DNA from 3 places in the Streptomyces sp. NPDC012888 genome. Region 1 is predicted to be linked to each of the others. Evidence: riboswitches for the same ligand, from Rfam matches in the RefSeq annotation. Region 1 holds a riboswitch; each other region holds the start of a gene.
What was found. A riboswitch is a leader RNA that binds a small molecule or an ion and turns the genes downstream of it on or off. The one in region 1 is predicted to bind cobalamin.
Positions count from the first base shown of each region.

Region 1 (4,013 bases):
TTAAACAAAAACACCAGGGCGGGGGGGGGGGGGGCCGGCCCACAACCCTCCTTGGTGGGGCGGGGGGGGCCCGGGGGGGGGGGGGGGGGGGGGGGGCCGGGGGGCCCCCCCCCCCGCCGCCGTCGTCTTCCTCTCCCCCGGTCAGGAGATCGCGTACCACTGGCTGGCCCAGCCGGTGTTGATCGTGCTGGTGGACTGCTGGGTGAGGTCGACCCGGGCCGGCAGCGAGGTCTGGCCGGTCAGGACGGTGCTGTAGCGCAGGTTCGGCGGGGTCAGCCCGGCGTTCACCGAGATGCCCGCCCCGGTGGCCTTGAGGGTCAGCAGGTTGGTGGCCCACTCCCCGTTCAGCAGCAGGGCGACGAAGTACTGGCCGGGCTCGGCGGTGAACGGCTTGGTCAGGGCGAACGGCTTGGCGATCGGCTCGGTCATCAGCTGCGGCGAGATGTCCGCGGTGGCGGCCCGCAGGGTGCCGGACGCGTCGTACACCCCGAGGTAGCAGTCGGCCAGCCTGGCGCCAGGGTCGATCCCGGCCAGGCCGAGCCAGATGTTGGACCAGGGGGTGCGTTCCCGCAGGACGATCCGTACCAGGGTGATCCGGCCGCCGACCCCGGCCGAGGACTGGGCCGTGACGTGTCCGGCGTCGTTCGGGTCGCCCGTCCAGGCCAGCAGGTTCTGGTCCTGCGGCCGCGGCTCCGGGTCGAGCCGCTCGGCGCCGCTCTGGACCGGCGGGGGCGTCGCGGGGCCCGGCGGCGCGGCCGGGGCGGTGCAGCCAGCCAGCAGGGCCGCGGCGAGGGTGGCGGCCGCCAGGCCGGCGGCGGTACGGGTGGTGCGCATGGTCCCCCCTGAGACACACGGGTTGCTGTGGGGGACATGGTCTCAGCTGCCGCACGGGCCGCCTTGGCGCGGTGGGAACCGTACGGCGCCGACGGGTGTCTTCACGGGTGTCAGCTCTGTCCCCTTCATCCGGAGAAACCGGGGGACGTCATGGATCACCTCCTTCGCATACGCCGTCGGCAGCTCGTGGCGCTGGTCACGGGTGCCCTCCTCACCGCCGGAGTCGGCCTGGCCGCTCCGGCCTCGGCACGGATCCCGTCCGCGGCCCCGGCCGCGGCCCTCACCCAGACACCTCAGGTGGTGAACGCCCGCTGGGGCGGCCACTGCACCTTCGACCGGCTGGTCATCGACGTCAAGGGCTACGTGCCCGAGGTCGGCGTCCGCCGCGCGGCCAAGCTGTACTACGACGGGTCCGGCAAGCCGGTCCCGCTCGCCGGGAAGTACTTCCTGGAGATCAGGCTGCATCCCGCCCAGGCCCACGACGACGCCGGCCGCTCCGTCTACCGGGGGCCCAAGCTCCTGCGGATCTGGCTGCCCAAGCTCAAGGGCATCGCCATGACCGGCGACTACGAGGGATACGTGACCTTCGGCGCCGCCTTCGACACGTATCCGGTCTACAAGTCGCATCGGCTGCACGGGCCGGAACGGTTCGTGCTGGACGTCGCCCACCGCAACGTCTGCTGAACACCGGGCCCGGCCCGCGGGACACCGCGGGCCGGGTGACCGCAGGCACTCGGAGGCGCGGCAGGGCAAACGCCCCGGTATGTGACGGGCGGGTTGTGACGACTCCTCATGGACCACTACTGTCGTCTGGCCTTGGTGTTCGGGAAACCGGTGGAAAACCGGTGCGGCCCTCGCCACTGTGATCGGGAAGTCCGGCTCCATCCCTCGGGAAGCCACTGGGCTGTCGGGAGACCGGCTGCCCGGGAAGGCGGAGTCAGGGCGGCAGCACCCGTGAGCCAGGAGACCGGCCGGGGCGCGTTGTCCATCCACGAGGTGCTGGAGAGGTCTCCCCACTCATGCATATCGCCGAGGGCTTCCTGCCCCCTCTGCACGCGGCCGCCTGGGGCGCCGCATCCGCTCCCTTCGTCGTCCACGGGGTCCGCGCGCTGACGCGCGAGGTGAAGGCCAACCCCGAGAGCACCCTCCTGCTCGGCGCGGCCGGAGCGTTCACCTTCGTCCTGTCCGCCCTGAAGATCCCCTCCGTGACGGGCAGTTGCTCCCACCCGACGGGCACGGGCCTGGGCGCCATACTCTTCCGGCCGCCGATCATGGCGGTGCTCGGCACGATCACCCTGCTGTTCCAGTCGCTGCTGCTGGCGCACGGCGGACTGACCACCCTGGGCGCCAACGTCTTCTCCATGGCCATCGCCGGCCCCTGGGCGGGCTACGCGGCCTACCGGCTGCTCAGGAAGTCCGGCACCCCGCTGATGGTCTCGGTGTTCTTCGGCGCCTTCCTCGCCGACCTGGTCACCTACTGCGTGACCTCGGTCCAGCTGGCGCTGGCCTTCCCCGACCCGGGCAGCGGCTTCGCGGGCGCGCTCGCCAAGTTCGGCGGCATCTTCGCGGTCACCCAGATCCCCCTGGCGGTCAGCGAGGGCCTGCTCACCGTCCTGGTGATGCGGCTGCTGATGCAGTCCAGCAAGTCGGACCTGGTCCGGCTGGGTGTCGCCACGTTCACGAAGAAGCAGGAGGCCACGGTCTGATGGCGGGCATGTCGAAGAACGCGAAGATCAACTGGCTGCTGCTGCTCGTGGTGGCCGCGCTGGCCGTCCTGCCGCTCGCGCTGGGGCTGGGCGAGGGCAAGGAGGAGCCGTTCACCGGCGCCGACGCGCAGGCGGAGGCGGCGATCACCGAGTTGCGGCCGGACTACGAGCCGTGGTTCTCCCCGCTGTACGAACCGCCCTCCGGGGAGGTCGAGTCGGCGCTGTTCGCGCTGCAGGCGGCGATCGGCGCGGGCGTGCTCGCGTACTACTTCGGTCTGCGCCGCGGCCGCCGGCAGGGCGCGGCCGCCGCCGGGAACACCACCGCGGAGTCCTGAATCCGTGCTGCCGATCGACGCGGCCGCGCACAGCAGCCGCTGGCGGCGCCGCCACCCCCTGGAGAAGGCCCTGCTGGGCCTGGGGCTGACGGTCAGCGCCGTCTCCCTGCCGGCCTGGCCCGGCGGGCCGCTGGTGGCCGCCGCCACCCTCACGGTGCTGCTGGGCCCGGCCGGGGTCTCGGGGCGGCAGCTGTGGCGGGCGTTCCGGCTGCCGCTGGGCTTCTGCCTGACCGGGGCCGTGCCGCTGCTGTTCGCGGTGGGCGGCCCGGCCGGCTGGGTGTCGCTGGCCCCGGACGGACCCCGGCACGCGGCGGAACTGCTGCTGCGCACCTCGGGCGCCTCGCTGGGGGTGCTGCTGTTCGCGTTCACCACGCCGGTCTCGGACGTGCTGCCGCGGCTGGTCCGGGCGGGGGTGCCGGCGCCGGTGGTGGACGTCGCGCTGGTGATGTACCGGATCGGTTTCCTGCTGCTGGACTCGCTGGCGCAGGTCCGCCGGGCCCAGGCCGCGCGCCTCGGCCACACCGGCCGGGCGGCGCTGTGGCGTTCGGTGGCCGGACTCGCCGCCACCGCGTTCGTCCGCGCCTTCGACCGTGCCGGGCGGCTGCAGTCCGGGCTGGCCGGGCGCGGCTACGACGGCACGCTGCGCGTACTGGTCCCGGACGCCGAGGTGTCGTGGCGGTTCCTGGCCGCGTCGGCGGCCCTGCTGGGAGCGGTGGTCTCGCTCACGCTCGTACTGGAAGGCATGTGGTGGTGAAACCGGTCGTGGAGCTGTCGGGGGCGAGTTACGCCTACGAGGACGGCCCCGAGGTGCTGTCCGGGGTGGACTTCGGGATCGCCGAGGGCCGGGCGCTGGCCCTGCTCGGCCGCAACGGCAGTGGCAAGACCACGCTGATGCGGCTGCTCAGCGGTGGTCTGCGGCCGGCGTCGGGCCGGCTGCTGTTGGACGGCTCGCCGGTGGCGTACGACCGGGCCGGGCTGACCCGGCTGCGGACCTCCGTGCAGCTGGTCGTGCAGGACCCGGACGACCAGCTGTTCGCGGCCTCGGTGGAGCAGGACGTGTCCTTCGGGCCGCTGAACCTGGGCCTGCCGGAGCCGGAGGTCCGGGCCCGGGTCGAGGAGGCCCTGTCCGCCCTGGACA
Region 1 covers NZ_JBIBBM010000004.1:52,404-56,416, forward strand. The annotation lists gene ACFY61_RS07660 (hypothetical protein) at 142-834, opposite strand; gene ACFY61_RS07665 (hypothetical protein) at 985-1,518, shown strand; cobalamin riboswitch at 1,611-1,825, shown strand; gene ACFY61_RS07670 (energy-coupling factor ABC transporter permease) at 1,854-2,540, shown strand; gene ACFY61_RS07675 (energy-coupling factor ABC transporter substrate-binding protein) at 2,549-2,875, shown strand; gene cbiQ (cobalt ECF transporter T component CbiQ) at 2,880-3,629, shown strand; gene ACFY61_RS07685 (energy-coupling factor ABC transporter ATP-binding protein) at 3,623-4,013, shown strand, end outside.

Region 2 (4,013 bases), on a different contig from region 1:
GGTGGCGGCGAGCACCAGGACCAGGCTGGTGAACGCGGACAGGACGTACTGCACGGCCACTCCGGCCAGTACCAGCCGGCCGGTGGTCATCGTGCCGCCGCGCCGCGCCATCGCGTACACGGCGATCAGCGCGACGAGGGCGCCGCCGAAGGCCGCGAGCGGCATGCCGAGTCCGGCCGCCGCCCCGGCGCCGAGTACGACGGCCAGCACCGCGCCGGCGGAGGCCCCGGAGGACGCGCCGAGCAGGAACGGGTCGGCGAGCCGGTTGCGCACCAGGGCCTGGAGCACGGTCCCGGTGACGGCCAGTCCGGCGCCGACGACCGCGCCGAGCACCACCCGCGGCAGGCGGACGTCCCACACGATGGTGGCGAAGGCGCCGCCGGGCCGGTCCGGTCCGGCCAGCAGGATGTCCAGCACCCGGCCCGGCGCGATCCGTACCGGGCCGAGCGCGAGCCCGGCGACCGCGGCCGCGAGCAGGGCCGCGACCAGCAGCGGGACGGCCAGCGCCGTGCGCAGACCGGCCCGGGAGCGCTCCGCCGGCAGGGGGAGGGTGCCGGGCACGGCCCGGCCCGGGCTCACCGCGTGCCCGGGTGGAGCTGGCCGGCCAGGGACTCGACGGCGTCGGCGACCCGTACGCCGAGCACGGCCGAGGACAGCGGCAGCACCACGAACCGCTTGTTCTTGACGGCCGGCACCTCGGCGAGGGCCGGGTCGTTCAGCAGCCGCTGCTTCTTCGCCTCGACGCTGGTCTTCCCGTAGTCGTAGATGAGGACGACCTCGGGCTTGCGCTCGACGACCTTCTCCCAGGAGACGTCGCCGAAGGTGTCCTTGAGGTCGGCGAACACGTTGGTGCCGCCGGCCCGGTCGAGGATCTCGTTGCCGATGCCGTAGCCGCCGGAGGTGAAGGCGGAGCCCTCTCCCGAGTCGTACACGAAGACGGACGGCTTGGGCCGCGTCCCGACCCTGGCGGCGACCGCGTCGATGCGGCGGCGCTGGTCCTCCAGGAGCTTCTGCCCGCGCTCGGGGACGCCGAAGGTCCGGGCGACCTCGGTGATCTCGGTGTTCAACTGCTCGATGCCGACGGGGCCCTTGGTGCAGTACTCGACGCTGAGCCGGGTGTGGATCCCGCTCTTCTCCAGGCCGTCGCGGTCGCGGCCGGCGCCCTTGTCGAAGGCCGAGGAGTAGCCGCCGTACACGAAGTCGGGGTCGGCGGAGAGCAGCACCTCCTTGGACGGGTACTCCTTGGCCAGCACCTTGATCCGCTCGTAGGCGGGCTTGTAGGCGGGGAGCACGGAGTCGTCGAGGTAGGCGGTGCCGGCCATCCGGTCCTGGAGGCCGAGGGCCAGCAGGATCTCGGTGGCGTGCTGGTTCAGGGTGACGGCCCGCTCGGGCGGGGCCTCGAAGGTGGTGCTGACCCCGCAGTTGGCGACGGTGTACGGGAACCCGGGCGCGGCCTTGCCGGGCGGGACGTCGCGGGGGCCGTCGTCGGCGCAGCCGGCCAGCGGTATCAGGAGGGTGAGCGGGAGCAGGGCGCGCAGGGCGGCCGAGCGGGACAACGACATGGCGAAGCCGGGCCTCTCCGGGGGATCCTCGTCCCCTGGTCGATGTGAGGGGGCGGTGCGTCAGTGTCTGACTCCCGGCTCCCCGCGAGGGGGAGCCGGTCACAGTGGCGGGACCGCACCGGAATCGCACCGGTTTCCTGTCCTGCACCGCCCGGGGTGACGCGCCAAGTCTGCCAGACGGCGCGGCCGCTGACGGTGTGCCCGCCCGACGGGCCTCGCGCGACGGCCGGCTCCCCTGCCCGTACGCCCTCAGAAGTTGCCGTAGTTGACCTGCCAGGTCGGCAGGCCCATGCGGCGCCACAGGGCCACCACGCGGTCGCGGTCGTCGAGCGAGACGCGCACCGCGTAGCGGTGCCGCACGTGGGCGTCGAACAGTTCCGCCTTGACGATGTCGTCGCTGCGGCCGTCGTCGGACGCCCGCATCCACAGCTCGTCGTACGGCACTTCGTGGCGGGCCAGCCAGGCCTCGGTGATGTCCCGGTGGTCCTCGCTGCGGCCGGACAGGAGGACGATCCGGTCGTTCTCGGCGGCCCGGAAGGCCCGCAGGGCCTGTCGCACCGACACGTTGAGGAGGTCCTCGTCGCAGCGGGTGAAGTCGTACGGGCCGCGGTCGCCGCGCAGTGCGAGCGTCCCGTCGATGTCGCACATCACCGCGGACGGCAGGGCCGGGTCGGCCGTGTACGGGGTGCCCGCCGGGGAGTCGGCCAGCCATTGGGCGGTGAGGCGCCAGCCGCCGCGGCGCGCCTTGACGTGCTTGTCGGCGAGGATGCGGATGATCTCCTCGCCGACGGGCCGCTCACGGGCGGCGTCCCGGCGTACGCACTCCTCCACCGGTACGTCGGTGAAGTCGTGCACCGCGAACTCCGCGCCGAGCCCGGTGACGGCCGCCTTCAGGCGTTTGGGCACGTGCGGGGTGAGGTGGGTGTTGTCGACGACCACGTCGAAACCGCCCTCGACCGCCGACCGGACCGCCGCGTCCTGGATCTCCAGGACCGTCCGCTCGTGCGCGTGCGAGCGGCCGCGTTCGGGCGCCGGCACGTCCAGCATGGCGCGGAGGTCGTCCAGGTTGACGCGGCGCATCCGGCCCCCGGCCTCCGCCTGCAGCCGGCGGGCGGCCGTGGTCTTCCCGGAGGCGGGCAGACCCGTCATGACGTGAACCACGGGCACGGTCTCAGTTCTCCTCGTCGGTGGTGAAGGGGTCCGCCGCTTCCGGCCGGACGGCCCGCCAGACCAGCAGGTCCGTCGGGCGGCCGTCGAGCCGGAGGAACAGGGCGGCCCGGATGCCCGGGTCCACGGGCAGGGTCTTGACGGCGCGGGCGAACGCGCCCCGGTCGCCGGCCAGATGACAGACGCCGGCGTAGGCCTCGTCGATGGCGCGCTCGCGTGCCGCCGCCTCGTCCTCCAGGCGCCGGATCACGCCGCGCACCCAGGCGTCGAACTCGTCCGGCACCTGCTCCAGCAGGGCGTCCAGCGGGCGGCCGCCGCCGGCGGCACCGGCTCCGCCGAGCTCCGCGACCGAGCAGCCCAGGCCCTGGGCCAGGCGTTTGACGGACGTTCCGGCGAACCGCTGGACGCCGTGGCTGCGCCAGATGTCCCGCTCCGTCACGCCCGTCAGGACCTTGTGCAGCCGCACGTACTCGGCGATCTTCGCCTTGGCGCGGACGCCCGACGCGAAGCGCAGCACCCACCCCTCGGCGTCGGTGCCGGTCGCGGGCTCCCCGCCGGGCAGGGTGCTGGTCTCGGTCAGCTTGAGCAGCTCGTCCAGGGCCATCGCCGGCCACACCCGGACCACGGAGCCGACCGGTTCCCAGCCGGCGGCGGCCTCGGCCAGCGGCACCTCGGTGCCGTCTGTGCGGAACGCGGCGAGCAGCACCAGGTCGCGGCGGTCGCCGTAGTCGACCACGATGCGGTTCTCGGGGTACAGGACCTCGGCGAGGTAGGTCACGCCGGGCTCCAGCGCCGAGGTGTCCTTGCCGTCGAGGCGTTTCTGCGCCCAGGTGGCCTGGGTGCTGGTGAAGGAACCCCTGGACGCCACCCGCCAGCGGCCGGCGTAGTGGAAGACCACGCCGAGGCTGCCGTCGACCTTGTCGTACACCTCGAACGGCTCGTCGGGCAGGGCCGGGGCGTAGGCGTGGCCGGTCGCGTGCTCGCCGACGTTGAAGAACTTGGGCAGCGGCAGGGCCACGATCTCGCCGGTGACGTCGTCGGCGACCAGGCCGCGGCAACGCGTGGTGACCCGGTTCCACACCCGTTCGTACTGGCAGGTGCGGGTGTAGGAGTAGAGCGAGAGCGGCAGCTCCGGGTGCGCCTTGCGGACGACGTGTCCGGCGTCGATGGCCTCCGCCAGTTCCTGGGCGGGCAGCAGGTCGTGCAGAGTCAGGGTCTCCTGGCTCATGGGTTCCTCCTGGTGGGTGAGCGTTCATCTTCTCCTGCCGGAGGGGGTGCCGACAC
Region 2 covers NZ_JBIBBM010000014.1:15,830-19,842, reverse strand. The annotation lists gene ACFY61_RS23315 (FecCD family ABC transporter permease) at 1-543, opposite strand, end outside; gene ACFY61_RS23310 (ABC transporter substrate-binding protein) at 576-1,562, opposite strand; cobalamin riboswitch at 1,603-1,742, opposite strand; gene ACFY61_RS23305 (AAA family ATPase) at 1,812-2,729, opposite strand; gene ACFY61_RS23300 (T4 RnlA family RNA ligase) at 2,734-3,957, opposite strand.
Region 2: another riboswitch for cobalamin. It lies ahead of ACFY61_RS23310 (ABC transporter substrate-binding protein); the one in region 1 lies ahead of ACFY61_RS07670 (energy-coupling factor ABC transporter permease).

Region 3 (4,013 bases), 220 kb from region 1:
AGAAGTCCGGGTAGCGCATCGGGCGGAGCGTGAGCTCGAAGCCCGGGTCCAGGAGGTTCTTCGTCTCTTTGGTCATCACTGGCAGGCCTCGCAGGACTCGGGGTTCTCAAGGGAGCAGGCCAGCGCCTCGGCGTCGACGGCCTGCGGAAGGGGGGTCGCGGCGGCCGGGACGGCCGTGCCGGACGCCGCGCGGGCGATCTTCGTCGCCGGGCGCGAGCGCAGGTAGTACGTGGTCTTCAGGCCCTGCTTCCAGGCGTACGCGTACATCGAGCTGAGCTTGCCGATGGTCGGCGTCTCCATGAACAGGTTCAGCGACTGGCTCTGGTCCAGGTACGGGGTGCGGGCCGCCGCCATGTCGATCAGGCCGCGCTGCGGGATCTCCCACGCCGTGCGGTACAGCGCGCGGACCTCCTCGGGGATCCAGCCGAAGCCCTGCACGGAGCCGGAGGAGTCGCGCAGCGCCTCGCGGGTCTGCGCGTCCCACACGCCGAGCTTCTTCAGGTCCTCCACCAGGTAGGCGTTGACCTGGAGGAACTCGCCGGACAGGGTCTCGCGCTTGAACAGGTTGGAGACCTGCGGCTCGATGCACTCGTAGACGCCGGCGATGGAGGCGATGGTCGCGGTCGGGGCGATCGCGAGGAGCAGCGAGTTGCGCAGGCCGGTCGCGGCCATCCGGGTGCGGAGCGCCGCCCAGCGCTCCGGCCAGTGGTGCGTGACGCCGTAGTGGTCGGGGTGCAGTACGCCCTGCGCGGTACGGGTCTGCTCCCAGGCCGGCAGCGGGCCGTGCCGCTCGGCAAGGTCGGTGGACGCCTCGTACGCGGCGAGCATGATCCGCTCGGCGATGCGCGTGGACAGCTCCCTGGCCGCGGCGGAGTCGAAGGGCAGGCGCAGCTTGAAGAAGACGTCCTGCAGGCCCATGGCGCCCAGGCCCACCGGCCGCCACCGGGCGTTGGACCGGCCGGCCTGCTCGGTCGGGTAGAAGTTGATGTCGACCACGCGGTCGAGGAAGGTGACGGCGGTACGGACGGTCTCGTCCAGCCGCTCCCAGTCCATCCCGCCGGCCGCCGCGTCCACGAACGCGCCGAGGTTGACCGAGCCGAGGTTGCAGACGGCCGTCTCGCCGTCGTCGGTGACCTCGATGATCTCGGTGCAGAGGTTGGAGGAGTGGACCACGGCGCCGGGCAGCGCGGTCTGGTTGGCGGTCCGGTTGGAGGCGTCCTTGAAGGTCATCCAGCCCTGGCCGGTCTGCGCGAGCGTGCGCATCATCCGGCCGTACAGCTCGCGGGCGGGCATGGTCTTCCGGGCCAGGCCGGCCTGCTCGGCCTTGACGTACGCGGCGTCGAACTCCGCGCCGTACAGGTCGACCAGCTCGGGCACGTCGGCCGGGGAGAACAGCGACCACTCGGCGTCGGCGTTGACGCGCCGCATGAACTCGTCGGGGATCCAGTGCGCCAGGTTGAGGTTGTGGGTGCGGCGGGCGTCCTCGCCGGTGTTGTCGCGGAGCTCCAGGAACTCCTCGATGTCGGCGTGCCAGGTCTCCAGGTAGACGGCGGCGGCGCCCTTGCGGCGGCCGCCCTGGTTCACCGCGGCGACGGAGGCGTCGAGGGTCTTCAGGAACGGGACGATGCCGTTGGAGTGGCCGTTGGTGCCGCGGATCAGCGAGCCGCGGGCGCGGATCCGGGAGTACGACAGGCCGATGCCGCCCGCGTGCTTCGACAGCCGGGCCACCTGGTGGTAGCGGTCGTAGATCGAGTCGAGCTCGTCCAGCGGGGAGTCCAGCAGGTAGCAGGAGGACATCTGCGGGTGCCGGGTGCCGGAGTTGAAGAGGGTGGGGGAGGAGGGCAGGTAGTCCAGCCGGCTCATCAGCCCGTAGAGGGAGGTGACTTCCTCGACCGCGCGGACGCCGTCGTCCTCCGCGAGGCCGCAGGCGACGCGCAGCATGAAGTGCTGCGGGGTCTCGATGACCTGCCGGGTGATCGGGTGGCGCAGCAGGTAGCGGCTGTGCAGGGTGCGCAGGCCGAAGAAGCCGAAGCGGTCGTCCGCGCCGGCGGCGAGGGAGGCGTCGACCAGTGCGTCGAGGCGGGCGGCGTGGGCGCTGACGAACCCGGCGGTGCGGTCGGCGATCAGGCCCTCGCGGTGGCCGACGGCCACGGAGGCGGAGAACGAGGTCGCGCCCTGGCCGGCGGCCTCCTCGGCGATGGCGAGCGTCAGCAGGCGCGCGGCCAGCCGGGAGTAGGCAGGGTCCTCGGAGATCAGCCCGGCGGCCGCCTCGGTGGCGAGGCCGCGCAGTTCCGCCTCGTCCGCGTCGGCGCTGCGGCCGCGCAGCGCGGCGGCGGCCACCCGGCCGGGGTCGGTGTCGGGCAGGTCGGCCGTCAGCTCGGTGAGAGTCCGCAGCAGTGCGGCCCCCGGTCCCTCGGTCCCGTGGGAAGACGGGTCGGCGGACTCGGCGCGCGGTGCGGCAGGCGCGGTGGTCACAGGGGGAGCTCTCCCTCGCTCGGCTCCGGAAGTCCCTGCGGGTCGGGCGCGAGGCAGCGCGCGTGCGGGCGTGGCTGACAGGAAGCGAGCGCACCGCACGGCGTCCACCGGCCCAACCGCGAGGCCCGGACGTGTCGGCACCCGGGACGGTCGTACCCGGGCGCACCGTCGGCAGGTAGTCGGACTTCTCATACCGTTGCGGGACAGTTCCGGATTCTCACCGGATTCCCCTGCGTCGACAGCGAGGATGAGCATACATGTGGGGGCGGCCCCGTGCTGCCACCCCCACATGTTGTGTCGCGCGGTCGGCGGTCCGGCTACTGATCGGGTCCGTACAGCTCCAGCGAGTAGGTGATCAGCGGCACGCCGGGGACGGGTGACCAGTCCCGCCCGGGGGTCCGCACGAAGCCCAGCCGGCCGTAGATCCGGTGTGCGGCGCGCATGGCCGGCTGGGTGGAGAGCACCAGGGCCCGGACGCCGTCGACGGCCCTGGCCCGCTCGACGCAGGCCCGTACGAGCGCCTCGCCGACGCCCTGCCCGCGGCCCTCGCGGGCCACGGCCAGCATCCGGAACTCGGCCTCGTCCGGGCCGGCGATGTCGCAGTAGCGGCTGCCGGGCGGGGCGAAGGCCACCCCGCCGAGCAGGGTCCCGTCCTCGCGCACGGCGACGAGCACCTCGGAGTCCTCGGCCCGCGCGGCCACGTCCCGCAGCACCCCGAGGTAGTACCCGTCGGGGTTGGCGTCGAGCAGCCCGTCGCCGACGTAGGCCTGCGCGGTGATCTCCCCGAGGGCTTCGTACTCCTCGGGCCTTGCCTCCCTGATCGCGATGTCCATGTGGACGAGTGTCACGCACCGGTGCCGATGGGCGGCGCTATCGTCGAAGACAGCACCGTCGAGGAAGGCGAGCGAGGCATGAGCGTCATGACCGACCGTCCCCACATGCTGACCGAGGAGTTCGAGTCCGTCGCGCGGACAGTCGCTCGGGAGGTGGAGGGGCTGCGACTGGAGTTCATCGACGGGAAGCTGGGGGTCAAGGCGGTGCCGGACGGGGATCACGACCGGATCATGGTGTGGCTCGCCCGCATCTGCATCCAGCACCGGCCCGAGTTGTGGCTGCACGTCGAGCGCGGAATCAAGGTGGAGCAATACGGCTCGGGCAGGGCGCGGCCGGACGGATCCCTGGCTCCGGACGATGCCTTTGAGGGCCAGGGGGAGTGGGCCGACCCCGCTCCGGTCCGGATGGTCGTCGAGGTCACCTCGTACGACTCGGACACCGATCGGCGCGACCGCAAGGAGAAACCCCGCGCGTACGCGGAGACGGGGATCCCCGTCTACCTGCTGATCGACCGCGACAAGTGCCTGGTGAGCGTCCACAGCGAGCCCGACGGACAGCGGTACGAGACGGTTCGTACCGTTCCCTTCGGCAAGGACGTGGAACTGCCGGCCCCGGTCGGCTTCACCTTTCCGTCCGAGCCCCTCAAGGAGTGGGTGCGCTGACGCCCCGCAGGCAATAGGGCCCCGCCGGATCGGCGGGGCCCT
Region 3 covers NZ_JBIBBM010000004.1:275,125-279,137, reverse strand. The annotation lists gene ACFY61_RS08675 (ribonucleotide-diphosphate reductase subunit beta) at 1-76, opposite strand, end outside; gene ACFY61_RS08670 (ribonucleoside-diphosphate reductase subunit alpha) at 76-2,475, opposite strand; cobalamin riboswitch at 2,628-2,771, opposite strand; gene ACFY61_RS08665 (GNAT family N-acetyltransferase) at 2,793-3,308, opposite strand; gene ACFY61_RS08660 (Uma2 family endonuclease) at 3,387-3,971, shown strand.
Region 3: another riboswitch for cobalamin. It lies ahead of ACFY61_RS08670 (ribonucleoside-diphosphate reductase subunit alpha); the one in region 1 lies ahead of ACFY61_RS07670 (energy-coupling factor ABC transporter permease).